DNA from 4 places in the Sodalis sp. RH14 genome. Region 3 is predicted to be linked to each of the others. Evidence: predicted binding sites of a transcription regulator. Region 3 holds the regulator's gene; each other region holds the start of a gene.
What was found. The regulator ArgR, encoded in region 3, controls arginine synthesis, uptake and breakdown. The targets are predictions, from matches to a motif close to ANTGAATAAAAATACANT.

Region 1 (4,535 bases), 2.0 Mb from region 3:
GCCCGGGCACCGGTAAAACCTCGACGGTGGCGAAAATGCTGGCCGCCATGGTGGTGCTGGGCGGCGATGCCCGTCTGCGTATCCAGCTGGCGGCGCCCACCGGGAAAGCGGCGGCGCGCCTGAGCGAGTCCCTTGGCGCGGCGCTGGCGGCGCTCGGCCTTGACGAACGGCAGCGGCGGCTGTTCCCCGCGGAAGCCGTGACGCTGCACCGGCTGCTGGGCGCGCAGCCCAACAGCCAGCGCATGCGTTACCATCAGGATAATCCGCTGCATGTGGATATCCTGATTGTCGACGAAGCCTCGATGGTCGATCTGCCGATGATGGCCAGCCTGATCGCCGCGCTGCCGCCGCAGGCGCGGGTGGTTTTTTTAGGCGATCGTTGCCAACTGGCGTCGGTGGAAGCGGGGGCGGTGCTGGGCGACATCTGCTTTCTGGCGGAGAACGGCTATAGTCCCGGGCGTAATGCGCAGCTGCGGCGGCTTACCGGCTGCGAGGTGCCGGCGGGCACGCCCGTGGCGGGACACCAGACGGGGGACAGCCTGTGCCTGCTGCGTAAAAGCTACCGCTTTGACGCGGGATCCGGCATCGGCCGTCTGGCCAATACCGTTAACAACGGCGATGGCCGGGGGGCGCTGGCGTTGCTGAAAGCCGGGCGTGATGAGGACGTGGCCTACGCGCCGGTGCGCGACGGCGAAGACTATCTGCGCCTGCTCGACGGGTGCGTGGCGGGCTATCGTGATTACCTGCGGCTGGTGCGGGACGGCGCCGGGGCGGGCGCGGTGTTAGCGGCATTTGACCGCTACCGCCTGCTGTGCGCGCTGCGCGAAGGGCCCTTCGGCGTCGCCGGCCTTAACGCGCGGATTGAACAGGCGCTGGCCCAGGCGGGGTTGATTAAGCGCCAGGCGGATGCCGCCGGCAGGGGGTATGCGGGACGGCCGCTGATGATCACCCGCAATGCGCCGTCCCTTGGACTGTATAACGGCGATATCGGTATTATGCTGCCGGATGCGCAGTCGGCGCTGCGGGTCTGCTTCCCGCTGCCTGACGGCACCATCAAGGCGGTGCCGCTAAGCCGTCTGCCCGATCATGAAACCGCTTTTGCCATGACGGTGCATAAATCCCAGGGGTCGGAGTTTATCCATACGGCGCTGGTGCTGCCCAACCAGTTTCTGCCGGTGCTAACCCGCGAGCTGGTCTATACGGCCATTACCCGCGCCCGCGAGCGGCTGTCGGTCTATGCCAACGACGAGGTGATAAGCCAGGCCATCGCCACGCCGACCGAGCGGCGCAGCGGCCTGCGGGAATTGCTGTTAAAGGGGTAGGCCGCCGGCAGGCTTGCCGGCGCACGCGGTAGCCGGCGGGCGTCCCGGGAATGCTCGCCGGCGCAGCCCGGTTACTGGCCGGTGAGGTCCGCCACCAGGATTTTTGAACGGCGATGGTAGTTATACAGCGCCTGCTTCTGCTGCGGCAGCACTTCCACTTCCGCCGGGGTAAAACCGCGCTCCTGGAACCAGTGAATGCTGCGCGTCGTCAGCACAAACAGCTTTTTCAGCCCCATCTGGCGCGCCTGCTGCGTAATGCGCTGCAACAGCATTTCGCCGCGCGACGAACTGCGGTAATCGGGATGCACGGCCACGCAGGCCATCTCCCCCAGCTGTTCTTCCGGAAAGGGGTAAAGGGCGGCGCAGGCAATGGTCAGGTTGTCCCGTTCGATAATAGTGAATTTATCGATTTCCATTTCCAGCTGTTCGCGGGACCGGCGCACCAGGATGCCCTGCTGCTCCAGCGGGCGTATCAATTCCAGGATGCCGCCGATATCGTTAATGGTCGCGCGCCGCACCTGTTCCGCGCTTTCCATCACGATCTGGGTGCCTATGCCTTCGCGGGAGAACAGTTCCTGCACCAGCGCGCCGTCATCCTGATAGCTGATCAGATGGCAACGGCGCACGCCGCTGCGGCAGGCTTTCACCGCGCCGCGCAAAAAGCGCACCGTGCCGGAATGGTAATCGCCTTTTTTTTCCAGCGCGTCGATACGCAGCTGGGCCTCATTGGGAAACAGTTCGGATATTATCTCGCCCTTATCGTCACACACCCCTTGCGAAGAACAAAAGCCGATAATCTTTTCCGCTTTCAGTTTGATAGCCAGCTGGGTGGCCACTTCTTCCGAGGTCAGGTTAAAGCTCTCGCCGGTTACCGATACCGCCACCGGCCCGAGCAGCACGATAGCGCCGCTGTCCAGCTGGCGATGTATCGCCTCGTCGTCGATACGGCGGATGCGGCCGCTGTGGCAGTAGTCCACCCCGTCGTCCACCCCGAGCGGCTGGGCAATGATAAAATTGCCGCTGACCACATTAATATGCGCCCCCTGCAGCGGCGTATTGTTCAGGCTCATGGACAGCCGCGCGGTAATATCCAGCTGCAGCAGGCCGGCCGCCTGCTTGACCAGTTCAAGGGTCGGCGCGTCGGTGACGCGGGTATGCTTGTGGTAAATAGGTTCCAGGTGGTGCACCGACAGATTGGCGTCGATTTGCGGCCGTGCGCCATAGACCAGCACCAGGCGGATGCCCAGGCTGTGAAGGAGGCCGATATCATTAACGATGTTGGCGAAGTTTTCATGTTCGATGGCTTCGCCGCCTAACATGACGACAAACGTCTTGCCCCGATGGGCATTGATATAGGGAACTGAGTGACGAAAGCCTTGGACCAGTTCAGTACTACGTTCCTTCACGGCAAATCCTCTGTGAATGATTATTCTGATTTTGTGTATTTTTATTCTATAAATAGGGTATTGGCAAGCAGCATTTTTCCCCATTCTTGTTTGTAAAGAATCGAAAATAAACCCCGAAGCACTAAGCATAGAGCCTTTTAAGGATGACAGATACCGGCGGATTCGCTAAAGTTTTTGCCATTCGAAAAAATGACTGCTTTTTCATTATATTAGCTTTTATCCTGGGGCGATATGCCGGATTCACATCATAATAAGGGGCGCAGGCGGCTGCTGCAGGCAACCGCCGCCACCTGGCTGTTAACGCTCAGTCGCATCGGAATGGCGGCGCCGCTGGTGGTGGCCGTGCGCATCTGGCCCGCGGCCAGTTATACCCGCATTACGCTTGAATCCCAGTCCCCCTTGCGCTATCGCCAGTTTGTCCTTGGCAATCCCGATCGGCTGGTGGTGGATATCCAGGATGCCCAGCTTAATTCGGTGCTGAAGGGCGCCGGTCAATTGGTCAGGGAAGCGGACCCCTACATCAGCCGGATACGGGCCGGCCAGTTTGACGATCGCACCGCCAGGATGGTGATCGAACTGAAGCAGCCGGTCCAGGCGCGCTTCCTGGCCCTGCCGCCGGTGGCCGGGTTCAAACATCGTCTCATCATGGATCTCTATCCCCGGGCCGGCAGCCGTTCCGCGCTGCAAGACGATCCGCTGCTGGCGCTGCTGGAGGACTACAATCAGGGCGATCTGGCGCGCAGCCTGCCGCCCGAATCCCAGGCGCCGCGCGCCGGCAAAGCCGGGCGCGACCGGCCGGTTGTCATCATGCTCGACCCCGGCCATGGCGGTGAGGATCCTGGCGCCATCGGCAAGTTCCGCACCCGCGAAAAGGATGTGGTGCTCAAGATTGCCCGCCACCTGCGCGCCTTGATTGACCGTGAGCCCAATATGAAAGTCTATATGACGCGCAATGAGGATGTCTTTATTCCGCTGAAGGTCAGGGTGGCGAAAGCGCGCAAACAGCGCGCGGATCTGTTCGTCTCCATTCATGCCGACGCGTTTACCAACCGCGCGGCACGCGGCGCGTCGGTGTTTGCGCTGTCCACCAAAGGGGCCACCAGCGCCGCCGCGCGTTTCCTGGCGCAAACCCAGAACGCCGCGGACGATATCGGCGGGGTAGGCAAAAGCGGCGACCGCTATCTGGATCATACCTTGTTTGATTTGGTGCAGACCGCCACCATCAACGACAGCCTGAAATTCGGCAAGGCGGTGTTGCATCATCTGGGGAAAATCGCGCACCTGCATAAACGCAGCGTGGATCAGGCAGGTTTTGCGGTGCTCAAGGCGCCAGATATTCCCTCCATCCTGGTGGAGACCGCGTTTATCAGCAATGTGGAAGAGGAGCGGCGCCTGCGCACCACGCATTTCCAGCAGCAGGTGGCGCACGCCATCCTGGCGGGCATCAAGGCGTATTTTGCGGCGGGTGGGGTGATCTCGGGCCGGTGAGGCGGCGCGTTTTGCGTAATGCAGACAACAAAAAACCCACCTTAGAGTGGGTTAAGCGCTTTAGCCTGTCATTTTTCAAGAAGTGGTTGCGGGGGCCGGATTTGAACCGACGACCTTCGGGTTATGAGCCCGACGAGCTACCAGGCTGCTCCACCCCGCGTCCGATATACTACATCTGTGAGCAGTCAGATGCTTGCTTCTTTTACTCTTTTTTTTAATTCTTTTCTTAACGTATGACTTTTACTGCTTAATTGGTTGCGGGGGCCGGATTTGAACCGACGACCTTCGGGTTATGAGCCCGACGAGCTACCAGGCTGCT
Region 2 (4,535 bases), 510 kb from region 3:
ATCGAGCCGCACGGCACCGACGCGCTGCGCTTTACCCTGGCGGCGCTGGCCTCCACCGGGCGCGATATCAACTGGGATATGAAGCGCCTGGAAGGCTATCGCAACTTTTGTAATAAGCTGTGGAACGCCAGCCGCTTTGTGCTGATGAACACCGAGGACCAGGATTGCGGCCAGCATGGCGGCGAGATGAGCCTGTCGCTGGCGGACCGCTGGATCCTGGCGGAATTCAACCGTACGGTAAAAGCCTATCGCGACGCGCTTGACGGCTACCGCTTCGATATGGCGGCCAATATCCTCTATGACTTTACCTGGAACCAGTTCTGCGACTGGTATCTGGAGCTGACCAAACCGGTCATGACCGGCGGCGCCGAGGCCGAATTGCGCGGCACCCGCCATACCCTGGTGGAGGTGCTGGAAGGCCTGCTGCGCCTGGCGCATCCCATAGTGCCGTTTATTACCGAAACCATCTGGCAGCGGGTGAAAGTGCTCAAGGGCATTACCGACGATACGCTGATGCTGCAAGCCTTCCCGCAGTTTGACGCCACGCTTGACGATACGCAGGCGCTGGCGGACGTGGAATGGATTAAACAGCTGGTTATCGCCGTGCGCACCATTCGCAGCGAGATGAATATCGCCCCCGGCAAACCGCTGGATGTCCTGGTGCGCGGCGCCACGGCGCTGACCCGCCGGCGGATTGCGGATAACAAGAGCTTTATCCAGACGTTGGCGCGGCTGCAGAGCCTGGATATCCTGGCGGACGGCGAGAAAGGCCCGGTCTCCATCGTCAAGCTGGTGGAGGAAGGCGAACTGCTGATCCCGATGGCGGGCATTATCGACAAAGCCCTGGAGCTGGACCGGCTGGCCAACGAAGTGCTGAAAATCGATACCGAGATCGGGCGCATCGAGAGCAAGCTGTCCAACGAAGGTTTTGTCGCCCGCGCGCCGGAAGCGGTGGTGGCGAAAGAGCGGGAAAAACTGGCGGGTTATGCCGACGCCAAGGCCAAGCTGCTGGAGCAGCAGGCGACCATCGCCAATTTATAGCTGACAACGAAAGCGTCACCCGCGGGCGTTTGCCGGTCAGGCCATGCCCGCGGGCATGAGGGCGAGCGTAAATCGTCCCTGCGACATAGACGCGCGCTTATGGCTCACACGGAGGTGAGCCATAAGCGCGTGCCAACGTCCGCGCCGTCGTGCAAAGACGTGGGCGCTCGCTCGGTTCCCGGCCCGGCACACCCGCTTTCAGCGCGTGTGGAGGTTTGCCGGCAATCGACAAAAGTTTAACCGCCGTTTAATTTATTTGCATCCGCCGCCCGCGCGATGCTATTACTCATAACAATAAATCCAGAACGCTTAGTGTCTTTTTTCTTTTTTGGGTAATGACGATGTCCACAGCTACTTCAGTCAATATTCTGGTGCGCCCCATTACGCCGGAAGATAACCATGCCATTGCCGACGTCATTCGCCAGGTATCGGCCGAGTTCGGCCTGACGGCGGATAAAGGCTATACCGTCTCCGACCCGAACCTGGATAATCTGTACCAGCTCTACAGCCAGCCGCGCAGCGCGTACTGGGTGATTGAGTTTGAAGGCAGGATTGCCGGCGGCGGCGGCATTGCCCCGCTGGCCGGCGCGGATGTGGGGATATGTGAACTGCAGAAGATGTATTTTTTATCGGTCCTGCGCGGGCGCGGCCTGGCCCATGAGCTGGCGCTCAAGGCGCTGGACTTTGCCCGCGGGCAGGGTTTTACCCACTGTTACCTGGAAACCACCGCCACCCTGACCCGGGCCATAGCGCTGTATGAACGGCTGGGGTTTGGGCATATCGCCGGGCCGATGGGCCACACCGGACATGTGGATTGCGAAGTCACGATGCTTAAGCCTTTGATCTGACGGCGCGTATGGCCTTAGTGGCGGGTGCCGTTGTCGTCCTGATCCAGAAGGCCGCGCGCCGGCGGGGCCGAGCCGTCAATCCCCTCTTCGCCGTCCTCATCCGCTTCGTCGTCTTCGTCGTCTTCGCCGTCTTCAAAATACGTGCCCCAGCCGTCATAATTAACGCCCAAGCGCTCGGCCAGGGTAAACAGCTGTTCGACCTGGGTGTCGATAAGTTCCGCGTTCAGCGCGATTTCGCTGACGGCGTCGCAGCACATCAGCACGGAGCCGTCTTCCACTTCCAGCTCTTCGGCATCGGTGACTTCATAACCCAGCTTGAAGGCTTCGACCGCGGCTTTTTCCAGCGTATCGAAATTCTCGGCGGACAGATGGTGTTCGATGGTGTAAAGCGCTTCCGGATCGCTGCCATCTTCCAGCAGCTCTTCGATTATCAAACGCGTTTCGTCACGCTGCTCTTCCAGAAATTGATGTGCCATGCCCTCAATCCTCAATGCGTCGGTCGGCCTGTTAGGAGCCTATTTTCCCACAGCCGGGGGTAAGGCTCCAGCTTAAACATGAAAGAATTGATATCAACACTTGAAATTGAATATTCATACATATAAAGTGAATTTAAATTCAATTTACAATTGATTAAGACCGGAGAACGCCGCATATGAGCCAGTTCTATCACCGTCATTTCCTGAAGTTATTGGATTTCACGCCCGCCGAGATCCATGAATTACTGGCCCTGGCCGCCAGCCTGAAGCGGGAAAAACAGTCCGGGCGGGAAACGCCGCGCCTGGCGGGTAAAAATATCGCGCTCATCTTCGAAAAAGACTCGACCCGCACCCGCTGCTCTTTCGAAGTCGCCGCATTCGATCAGGGCGCGCGCGTCACCTATCTCGGCCCGAGCGGCAGCCAGATCGGACATAAGGAATCCATTAAGGATACCGCCCGGGTCCTGGGCCGGCTTTACGACGGCATTCAATACCGCGGCTATGGCCAGGAGATCGTCGAGACACTGGCGCGCCATGCCGGCGTGCCGGTGTGGAACGGGTTAACCACCGAGTTCCACCCTACCCAGTTACTGGCCGATCTGCTGACCATGCAGGAACACCTGCCGCAGAAAACCTTCGCGCAGATGGCGTTCGCCTACGTGGGGGACGCCCGCAACAATATGGGCAACAGCATGCTGGAAGCGGCGGCGCTGACCGGCCTGGATTTACGCCTGGTCGCCCCCAGCGCCTGTTGGCCGGATAAGCGGCTGGTGGCCCATTGCCGCGAACTGGCGCAACAGCGCGGCGGCAATATTACCCTGACCGAGGATATCGCGGCGGGCGTGCGCGAGGTGGATTTTATCTACACCGACGTTTGGGTTTCCATGGGCGAGGAGAAAGCCCTGTGGGGAGAGCGTATCGCCCTGCTGCGTCCCTACCAGGTCAATATGGCGATGCTCCGGCTGACCGGCAACCCAGAGGTGAAATTTCTGCACTGCCTGCCCGCGTTCCATGACGACCAGACCGGCGTAGGCAAACAAATGGCCGAACAATATGGCCTGGCCGGCGGCATGGAAGTGACCGACGAGGTGTTTGAATCGGCGCACAGCCTGGTATTCGATCAGGCGGAGAACCGGTTGCACACCATCAAAGCGGTGATGGTGGCAACGCTCGCGCGGGAATAAGCCGGCGTACTATCTGTTCAGCGAACCAGGGCGGTGTCGATTTTCACCACCGCTTTGCGCACATGGGCCGGCGCGCCGACCGCGCACAGCGGTTTATGCACTTCGCCGGGGTAATACACCACAAAGTCGCCCGCCTGCATCACAAACTGTTTTTCCTGCTCGCCGGCGGCCAGGAAGGCAATATCCTTATCCGCCAGCCAGTCGGTATCGGTCTTGCCCGCCGGCAGGTTGCTGAAGGTCATGCCTTCCACGCCGTCCAGCACGATCTGGATATCGAGATATTTAGCGTGGAACTCGGCGCGACGCTTTTCCAGCAGATCGGTGCTGTCGTTGGAGATCAGCACAAATACCCGGTCGCCGTCGATATCATGCTTACCCAGCGGCGTCTCGCTGGTAATGTGTTGTTTGACATAGTCGATGGCGTCACGCAGCTTGGCGGGCAGATAAGGCACGAGATCGAGATGATGGATATTACCGGTGATCATAATTTTTCCTTAAAATGAAATATCGTTTCATTATAAATCAGATTGCGCGCGAAAAAAGAGAGTTATTTAACACTTATTTTGATTAGCAAGCCAATCGTTTGCTTATTCATAAATATCGGCGTCTTGGCCCTTGAAGTGTGCCGGCACGCGCGTATAATTCCGGGCAATTTGCCGGGAGGATCAATGAACAGCTGCGTGATTTTTGCTGCCTATGACTGCCGCCGCCTGCCCGCAGGCGGCCAGCTGCCGTTGCTGCTCCCGTTGCCCGTTTTTATCTATCCGTATCAGGCCCCTCGTTGAGGGGCTTTTTTTTGCGCGCTATCCCGGACCGCGATCTACACTTGCGCAAGGCCGGCGTCAACGACACCCGTAAGGAGGACATACATGGCTAACCCCCTTTATCAAAAACACATCATTTCCATTAATGACCTGAACCGCGAGGAGCTGGAGCTGGTACTGCGCACCGCAGCCGGCCTGAAAGCCCGTCCGCAACCGGAGCTG
Region 3 (4,535 bases):
CTTTGCCATGCATATTCCACAGCCTTGCCGCGTGCCCCTTCGCGTCGCCTTTTATGCCAGCCTTCTTCGCGCGCCCGCCGGTTCAGCCCTTGGCGCGTTTTAGGCAACCCACCGACGCCTATCAGTTCATGCGTGGCTATCCATTCCTTTTTTAGTGCCATCGTTTCCCTCCTTGTCTGGTAATAACTCTCGTTATCTCCATTCCGCAATACCTGTAAAACCCTTTTAACGCAGCGGTCTTACCCAGGCACGGTTCCGTTATAGGTTCGCTTTTGCAGTTTAGCCATTACGGCTTGCCGTTACGTCAATTACAACACAAAAAAAGCAGTAAGCGCTACAACGGATGTAAAAATGAGATCGTGGTTGGTTTTTATCCCATAAACTGAAAATAAACACTATTTATCAATAGAATAATTAAGTAAGGCAATTAACCTGGCGGCAGGAAAAACGCGTTTTTAATTGCAGAAATCGCCGATAAGACATGCTGGTAAATGATGAAAAACATGTCCACATAAGCTGGGGTAAAATACGTTTAACCGGATGAGGAAGGGACCAAATGAAGGGGAAAGGGTCGGAGGCCGGCAGATGACCGGCGCGTCCCACCGCCGGCACGTGCGATGGCGATCGCTAACAGCCGCGGCCCAGGGTTCCGGGTCGCGGCGTACAGGCTACTGATTGATGAATTTTTCGCCCAGTTCGATATCTTTCTTCAGCACATCCTTCATCTGTTCCAGCGCCTGCTGTTCGAACGCGCTCAAGGTACCGATGGATTGACGTTCTTCCAGCCCTTGTCTGCCCAACAACAGCGGTTGGGCAAAGAAACGGGTAAATTCGCCGTCCCCTTCAACGTACGCGCATTCCACCACGCCGGCTTCACCCTGCATGGCGCGCACCAACGACAAGCCGAACCGCGCCGCCGCCTGGCCCATTGATAACGTGGCCGAACCGCCGCCGGCTTTCGCTTCCACGACCTCGGTGCCGGCATTCTGGATACGGCGGGTGAGATCGGCGATTTCCTGCTCGCTGAAGCTCACGCCTTTCACCTGTGACAATAAAGGCAGGATAGTGACGCCGGAATGGCCGCCAATCACACGCACTTCCACGTCCTCGGGCCGCAAGCCTTTCAGCTCGGCGACAAAAGTATTGGAACGGATGATATCCAGGGTAGTGACGCCGAAAAGCTTGCGTTTGTCATACACCCCGGCTTTCTTCAGCGCTTCAGCGGCAATCGCCACGGTGGTATTGACGGGATTGGTGATAATGCCGATTAACGCCGTGGGACAGGCTTTCGCCACCTGGTTGATCAGGTTGCGTACAATGCCCGCATTGACGTTAAACAGATCGGCGCGATCCATGCCGGGCTTACGCGCCACGCCGGCGGAAATAAGAACGATGTCCGCCCCTGCCAAGGCGGGGGTTGCGTCCTCGCCGCTAAAGCCCTTAATCTTGACCGCGGTGGGAATATGGCTGAGATCGACCGCCACGCCGGGCGTTACGGGGGCGATGTCATAAAGAGAGAGTTCTGAACCTGGAGGGAGCTGGGTTTTGAGCAACAGGGCAAGGGCCTGGCCTATGCCACCCGCTGCGCCGAGAACTGCGACTTTCATTCTAATCTCCTTATTATTATAGGAAAAATTAAATGCCGTCAAATCATCTGGTTATGATCATAGAGACATAAACGGGTAAAAACAAATCAGCGATCGCAAATTTGAGAATTGACGCATTAACTTCCCTTTTTTATCCCTATTAGCCGCCCGAATTCCCATGCCGGATGACCTCACCGGATAATGCCTGTCGCCGCCGTTCAATACCCGTGGTTAGCGTCCACACTACACCGACAGCAATGGTTAAAACAACATCAAATTAATAACATTCTCTTTACTTTTAACGGCCATGAAATATGGGAGCCCGGTCATGGTCGGTTTGAATAGATATTGCTAAGCTGATTGTTTTGCCGACTTAATTTGGCCATCCTGGCGGTGGCTGCGCATTGTTATTGCATAAAAATGCAAATTTATGCATAATTCGTCGTACAATACTGGCTACTGGTTTGGGAAAATATGCGCAACCACTTTAAACAAGAAGAACTGGTGAAAGCTTTTAAGGCCTTGCTTAAGGAAGAGAAATTCAGCTCCCAAGGTGAAATCGTTTTTGCATTGCAAGAACAGGGATTTGAAAATATTAACCAGTCCAAGGTATCAAGGATGCTGACTAAATTCGGCGCGGTAAGGACCCGCAACGCGAAGATGGAAATGGTCTATTGCCTGCCGGCGGAACTGGGCGTGCCCACCACCAGCAGTCCGCTGAAAAACCTGGTGCTGGATGTCGATCACAACGACGCGGTTATCGTTATCCATACCAGTCCCGGCGCCGCCCAGCTTATCGCGCGGCTGCTGGATTCCCTGGGTAAATCCGAAGGCATCCTGGGCACCATAGCCGGGGACGATACGATCTTTACCACCCCCGCCAAGGGTTTTAGCGTAAAGCAGCTTTACGAAGCCATCCTTATTCTGTTTGAACAGGAACTTTAAGCCGACGATCGGGCGCGTTATAACGCCAGCGCCTAACATTCGTGCTTTTCATCGCTTTTATGCCGCTGCAAAAGCGTCATCACGCCACAAATGATGCTGCCTTTGTGGCCCTAAGCCCCGCTAATATTCTCTCTAGGGTTTCACCGCGGCGGTTTCCACCGCCGGAAGCCGGCCAGACAGCACGTTTGGCTAAAAACCGCTATCTGATTGAAATTACAATTATTTAACATTAATTGTATATTATTCAATCACTTTTAATAGCTTTTTCTTATATCATGCGAAAGTACAGAAATAAAGTTTCATAATAAATTATGAGCAAACTACTAATACCTACCGTTACTAGTGTATACTTTGTTTCGTGATGAACATCACGTTTTACATCCTGTTGTCAGCAATAAAGAACAGCATGAAGAACGTCAGTCAAAAGAATAGTAGAGGTATAAAACATGAAAATTAAAACCGCAGTATCACTGATGACCGTAATGTCAGCCTTATCTTTCGGCGCCTTCGCCGCAGAATCAATCTCGCAGGATCAGGCCAGCGGCTTGCATTCGTTCGGCACCGTAAGCGTAGGCGGGATCGCGGGCGCGCCTTCCGACATCCATCAGGCGCTGAATCAAGCTGCTCAAGCCAAAGGCGCAACGGCATACCACATCACGGAAGCCCGTGAAAATGATACCTGGCACGCCACGGCCGAGTTGTATAAATAAGCGCATGGATGGAGGGCACCGGCAGCGACTTGCCGCCGCGCCCTGGGCTGAATTGCTGAAAGCCGGCGGGTTCGTCAAGGCTTGAAAAAATAATCAATAACGCAGTGCAGAAAGAGTTTACTCCAGAAGTCAAAGCGGTTATGCCGTCGTCGCCCTCAGTTATTCCTGTGTCCAGTAATAACCCAAGACGCGGACAGCCGATTCCCTCTCGTCGTCCTATCCGGCGAACCTTTTCCCCCGCTTGCGGGGGTTTTTTTTGGCTTGCGCACGGCGCCTACACCGCCAGGCCGGCTTTCAGGTTTAACTGCGCCAGCAGTTTTTCATGAATGCCGCCGAAGCCGCCGTTGCTCATCACCAGAATGTAATCGCCCGGTTGCGACGTCTTGACAATCATTTCCACCAGCGTATCGACATCGGCGCTCCAATGCGCCGGCTGTACGCACGCCTCCGCCACCTCGCTCACCTGCCAGGGAATATGCTGGGGCTGGAATAAAAATACCTCGTCGGCGCGGCCCAGCGAAGGCGCCAGCTCATTTTTATTCAAGCCCATTTTCATGGTGTTGGAGCGCGGTTCCAGCACCGCCAGAATACGCGCGGTACCGCCAACTTTACTGCGCAACGCGGCTAGGGTCGCCAGGATTGCCGTGGGATGGTGAGCGAAATCATCATAGAGTTTCACGCCGTTGGCAGTCCCTTTAAGCTCAAGACGACGGCGGGCATTGATAAAGGATCCCAACGCCCGGCAGGCATCGGCCGGCTGCACCCCCACGTGACGGGCGGCGGCAATCGCCATCAGGCCATTATGCATATTGTGCTCGCCCACCAGATCCCACTGCACGTCGCCCATCAGCTCGCCTTGCAGGAAGACCTGGAACCGGCTGGCGTCCGCCGCGCTTTTTTTCGCCCGCCAGCTGCCTTCCTCACCGACATATTCCTGCTCGCTCCAGCAGCCCATCGCCATCACCTGCTTCAGATGCGGGTCGTTATCGGGCAGGATGATTTTCCCTTTGCCGGGCACCAGCCTGACCAGATGGTGGAACTGTTTTTGGATGGCTTTCAGATCGTCAAAAATATCCGCATGATCGAACTCAAGGTTATTAAGAATCAGGGTGCGCGGGCAATAATGGACAAATTTGGAACGCTTATCAAAAAACGCACAATCGTATTCATCCGCTTCCACCACGAAAAACGCGCCGTCGCCTAAACGTGCGGAAACGGTAAAATTCCCCGGCACGCCGCCTATCACGAACCCCGGCTGATAGCCGCACTCCTCCAGGATCCAGGTTACCATGCC
Region 4 (4,535 bases), 720 kb from region 3:
GCGCCCATGCCGAATGATGAGGGGACGCCGGAAACGGCGCTCCCATGGAAATGCTGCTGAACCTGCGCCAGGCCCCCCGGATAGCCATGCGGCCGCGCACGTTATCTTACCCAGCCGGTATCCCGCCGGCAACGTCAGGCCAGGATGCGCGTGCCGATGGACTCGCCGTTAAACAACGCCGGCAGTTGCTCCGCATGCCGCCAGCCGGCGATGTCCACCGGACGGCCCAGCGTGCGGGCCGCATCCAGCGCCGCGTTGACTTTTACAATCATGCCGTCGGTAATGATCCCCTGCGCTATCAGCTGCTCCGCTTTATGGGCGGTCATTTCGGCAATGCGCTGGCCTTTGCCGTCGAGAATGCCGCTGACATCGGACAATAAGATCAGATCGGCCCCCAGGGTGGCGGCCAGCGCGGTGGCGGCCTGGTCCGCATTGACGTTCATCAGCCGGCCGTCGGCGGTAATGCCGATAGAGCTGATAACCGGCAGGTAACCGGCGCCAAGCAAGGTATTTAACAACGCCGGCGAACCCGGCTGCGCCTTGCCGACATGGCCGAGTTTCTCATCAAGCGTTGTAACATCGACGCTATTGCCGTCGCCCAGGCATAACCCGACCGCCGGGATGGCATGTTTTTTTGACCAGGCCAGCAGGGTCTTATTGGCCGTGCCGGCCAGCGCGCCGGTGATGATATCAATCTGATCCGCCGGCGTAACCCGCAGGCCGTTGACCTTGGTCACCGGCAGCGCCAGTTTTTTCATCAGCTCGTCCACCAGGCAACCGCCGCCATGAACAATCAGCAACGGGCGTTGATGCTGCGCGCGATAGCTGTCCAGCGCCGAAAATAAACGCTCCAGCGCCTCTTCGCTATCGAGTAACACGCCACCCAGTTTTATAATTAACGGATTCATTATTTTTATTACCTCGTCGCCAGCCGTTACAGCAGCGCCTGCGTTTGTGCAAAACCAAAGCGGATATTAGCGCATTGTACTGCCTGCGCGGCCGCTCCTTTTAATAAATTATCTTCGGTGGCCACCACGATTAAATGCTCGCCCTGCACCGCGAAGCCAATATCGCAAAACGGCAGTCCCACTACCGCCTTCAGCGCCGGCACGCCTTTCTCATACAACCGTACCAGGGGTTTATCGTGATAGGCGTTATGATAGGATTCGGCCACATCGCCCGCCGTCACGCCCGCGTTTAAGCGGCAGGTGATGGTGGCCAGGATACCGCGGGCAAAATTGCCTAAATGGGGGGTAAATATCACCGGGATGCCAAGATGGGCGGCGATTTCCGGCTGGTGGCGATGGGTAAATATGCCGTAGGGTTGCAGACTGACCTCGCAGACGCTGGCGGCAAGCGACGCTTTCCGGCCAGCGCCGCTGACGCCGCTGACGGCGTTGATCACCGGCCACTGGGCGCCGTTAAGCAGACCGCCGTCGACCAGCGGCTTGAGCGCCAGCTGGGACGCGGTGGGATAGCAGCCCGGCACGGCAATCAGCTGGGCCTGCTGCAACGCCTCGCCCTGCCATTCCGCCAGGCCGTAGACCGCCTTCGCCAGCCAGTCGGCATGCTGGTGTTCAAAACCATAATACTGGCTGTAGAACGATGCCTGATTGACGCGGAACGCGCCGGAGAGGTCGAACACCACGCAGCCGGCGGCCAGGAATACCGGCGCTAGATCGTGGCTGACCTCATGGGCGGTGGCGAGAAACACCACATCCACCGTTTTCGCCAGTTCAGCGGCGTCGGTCAGGGGCAGCAGTGGTAAATCGACCACTCCCTTAAGCTGGGGATGCAGTTCGGACAGTAATTTCCCGGCATCCGCACTTTGCGCTGAAACCGCCAAAGCGGTTATGTTCATATGCGGGTGACGGTTGAGATAGGCCGCAAGCTCAGCTCCGGCGTATCCGCTGGCACCAACAATCAGCGTATTCAGCATGACTTTTGTTCACCTTCTTGATTTGCTATCACGACGAGAAGGGATCTCCAGCAACTCTTTGTCGCCTAAGTCGTCGCTTAAGCAACTATTCGCTGTTCACCCGCGAGGTCAAGCGTAGTAGTCTGGTAAGTATCCGTTTACTTTACGCTCAACGTTAGTGTATTTTTATTCACTATTATTGCATGAATATTGATACTATCCAAACTAAAGGCTGTCAACAGTGAAGACAAAATTACCCCCGTTTATGGAGTTGTACCGCGCCCTGATCGCCACGCCGTCCATCAGTGCCACCGACAGCGCCCTGGATCAAAGTAATCAGACCTTAATCAATTTGCTGGCGGGGTGGTTCACGACGCTGGGTTTCCAGGTCGAAATCCAGCCGGTGCCGGGCACGCGCAACAAATATAATATGCTGGCCCGTATCGGCAGCGGCGCCGGCGGCCTGCTGCTGACGGGGCACACCGATACCGTCCCGTTTGACGACGGACGCTGGACACGCGATCCCTTTACCCTGACCGAAGACAATAATAAGCTGTATGGCCTGGGCACCGCCGATATGAAAGGCTTTTTTGCCTTTATCCTCGACACGCTGCGCGATATCGATACCAGCAAGCTGCAAAAGCCATTATATATCCTCGCCACCGCCGATGAGGAAACCAGTATGGCGGGAGCCAGCTATTTCGCCCAGTCCAGCGAGCTGCGCCCGGATTGCGCCATTATCGGCGAACCGACCTCGCTGCAGCCGGTGCGCGCCCATAAAGGCCATATTTCCAATGCGGTGCGTATCCAGGGCCAATCAGGCCACTCCAGCGACCCGAGCCTGGGCGTTAACGCTATCGAACTGATGCACGAGGCCATTTCCCACCTGATGATACTACGCAATACGTTGCAGGAACGTTACCATCACCCGGCCTTCGACATCCCCTACCCCACCATGAATTTCGGCCACATCCACGGCGGTGATTCCGCCAATCGCATTTGCGGCTGCTGCGAGCTGCATATGGATATCCGCCCGTTGCCCGGCCTGACGCTCGGCGACCTGGACGGGTTATTGACCGAGGCCCTGGCGCCGGTAAGCGCGCGCTGGCCGGGACGGTTAACCATTACCGCCCTGCATCCGCCCATCCCCGGTTATGAATGCCCGGCGGACCATCGTCTGGTGGCAGTGGTGGAGACGTTGCTGGGCGTCAAAACCGATGTGGTCAATTATTGTACCGAAGCGCCGTTTATCCAGCAGCTGTGCCCCACTCTCGTCTTGGGCCCGGGATCGATAAAACAGGCGCATCAGCCCGACGAATATATTGATACCGCCTTTATTAAACCGACGCGGGAATTAATTTCCCAAGTGATACGACATTTCTGCCTGCAATGATCATCGCTGACTTTTTGTCCTTTGCCCCAGACTTCGCGCGCCTGGCCCCGTATGAAAGGCGCGGCCAGGTTTATGGCGATAAGTATTTCTTATAATCATTACATGTTGTTAACTTTCAAGAATTGACGCGATTTTAATGTTATATGGCGTGAATTGATGTCATTTGACGAATGAATGGATACATGGCTAGATAACGGTGGGTGATTTACGTCATTCGGGTGAAATAAATTTTCAGGTGAGTTGGATCAGGGTCCTTATGAACGAACAATATTCGGCAATGCGAAGCAACGTTAGTATGCTCGGGAAACTTCTGGGCGACACCATAAAAGATGCGATGGGCGAGAATATCCTGGATAAGGTAGAGACCATCCGCAAGCTGTCAAAGTCCTCCCGTGCGGGTAGCGAAACCCATCGCCAGGAACTGCTTTCCACTTTACAGAACTTATCCAATGACGAGTTGCTGCCCGTGGCACGCGCCTTCAGTCAGTTTTTGAACCTGACCAATACCGCGGAACAGTTCCACGTCATTTCCCCCCACGGCGAGGCGGCGAATAACCCGGAAGGCCTGGGTAAGGTCTTTGCCCGTCTGAAAGAGAATAACGCGCTGGATGATAAAGATATTCGCGCCGCGGTGGAGTCACTGTCAATCGAACTGGTATTAACCGCCCATCCCACCGAAATTGCCCGCCGCACCCTGATCCATATGATGGTTGAAGTCAACAGCTGCCTGAAACAGCTGGATCACAGCGATCTGGCGGACTATGAGCGTAAACAGATTATGCGGCGTCTGCGCCAGCTGGTGTCGCAATACTGGCATACGGACGAGATACGCAAAAACCGTCCATCGCCGGTGGACGAGGCAAAATGGGGTTTCGCCAATGTGGAAAACAGCCTGTGGGAAGGCGTGCCGCAGTATTTGCGCGAACTGAACGAACAGCTGGAAACGGTGTTCGGTTATAAACTGCCGGTGGAGAACGTGCCGGTGCGATTTACCTCCTGGATGGGCGGCGATCGGGACGGCAACCCCAACGTCACCGCCGATATCACCCGGCGCGTGTTGTTGTTAAGCCGCTGGAAAGCCGCCGATCTGTTTATCCGCGACATCCAGGTACTGGTATCCGAGCTGTCGATGACGGAATGCACGCCGGAGCTACGGGCATTGGCCGGCGGCGACGAAATCCAGGAACCTTATCGGGTCATCATGAAGCGGTTGCGCGCCCAATT

Region 1: argA (amino-acid N-acetyltransferase) is a predicted target of ArgR. The motif match lies at 2,761-2,778, and genes of this name have one in related genera.
Region 2: argF (ornithine carbamoyltransferase) is a predicted target of ArgR. The motif match lies at 2,492-2,509, and genes of this name have one in related genera.
Region 4: argC (N-acetyl-gamma-glutamyl-phosphate reductase) is a predicted target of ArgR. The motif match lies at 2,096-2,113, and genes of this name have one in related genera.

The regions. Positions count from the first base shown of each region.
Region 1 is NZ_CP178739.1:4,673,527-4,678,061, reverse strand. Features, by position in the region: gene recD (exodeoxyribonuclease V subunit alpha) at 1-1,322, shown strand, start outside; gene argA (amino-acid N-acetyltransferase) at 1,394-2,728, opposite strand; gene amiC (N-acetylmuramoyl-L-alanine amidase AmiC) at 2,960-4,216, shown strand; tRNA gene ACL2XQ_RS21305 (tRNA-Met) at 4,300-4,376, opposite strand; tRNA gene ACL2XQ_RS21300 (tRNA-Met) at 4,469-4,535, opposite strand, start outside.
Region 2 is NZ_CP178739.1:193,675-198,209, reverse strand. Features, by position in the region: gene ACL2XQ_RS00870 (valine--tRNA ligase) at 1-1,041, shown strand, start outside; gene ACL2XQ_RS00865 (GNAT family N-acetyltransferase) at 1,383-1,889, shown strand; gene rraB (ribonuclease E inhibitor RraB) at 1,904-2,365, opposite strand; gene argF (ornithine carbamoyltransferase) at 2,542-3,549, shown strand; gene ACL2XQ_RS00850 (YhcH/YjgK/YiaL family protein) at 3,567-4,034, opposite strand; gene pyrB (aspartate carbamoyltransferase) at 4,419-4,535, shown strand, end outside.
Region 3 is NZ_CP178739.1:701,261-705,795, reverse strand. Features, by position in the region: gene ACL2XQ_RS03080 (DNA-binding protein) at 1-161, opposite strand, end outside; gene mdh (malate dehydrogenase) at 669-1,607, opposite strand; gene argR (transcriptional regulator ArgR) at 2,061-2,531, shown strand; gene yhcN (peroxide/acid stress response protein YhcN) at 2,978-3,241, shown strand; gene mpl (UDP-N-acetylmuramate:L-alanyl-gamma-D-glutamyl-meso-diaminopimelate ligase) at 3,516-4,535, opposite strand, start outside.
Region 4 is NZ_CP178739.1:5,963,359-5,967,893, reverse strand. Features, by position in the region: gene argB (acetylglutamate kinase) at 135-908, opposite strand; gene argC (N-acetyl-gamma-glutamyl-phosphate reductase) at 935-1,939, opposite strand; gene argE (acetylornithine deacetylase) at 2,160-3,311, shown strand; gene ppc (phosphoenolpyruvate carboxylase) at 3,568-4,535, shown strand, end outside.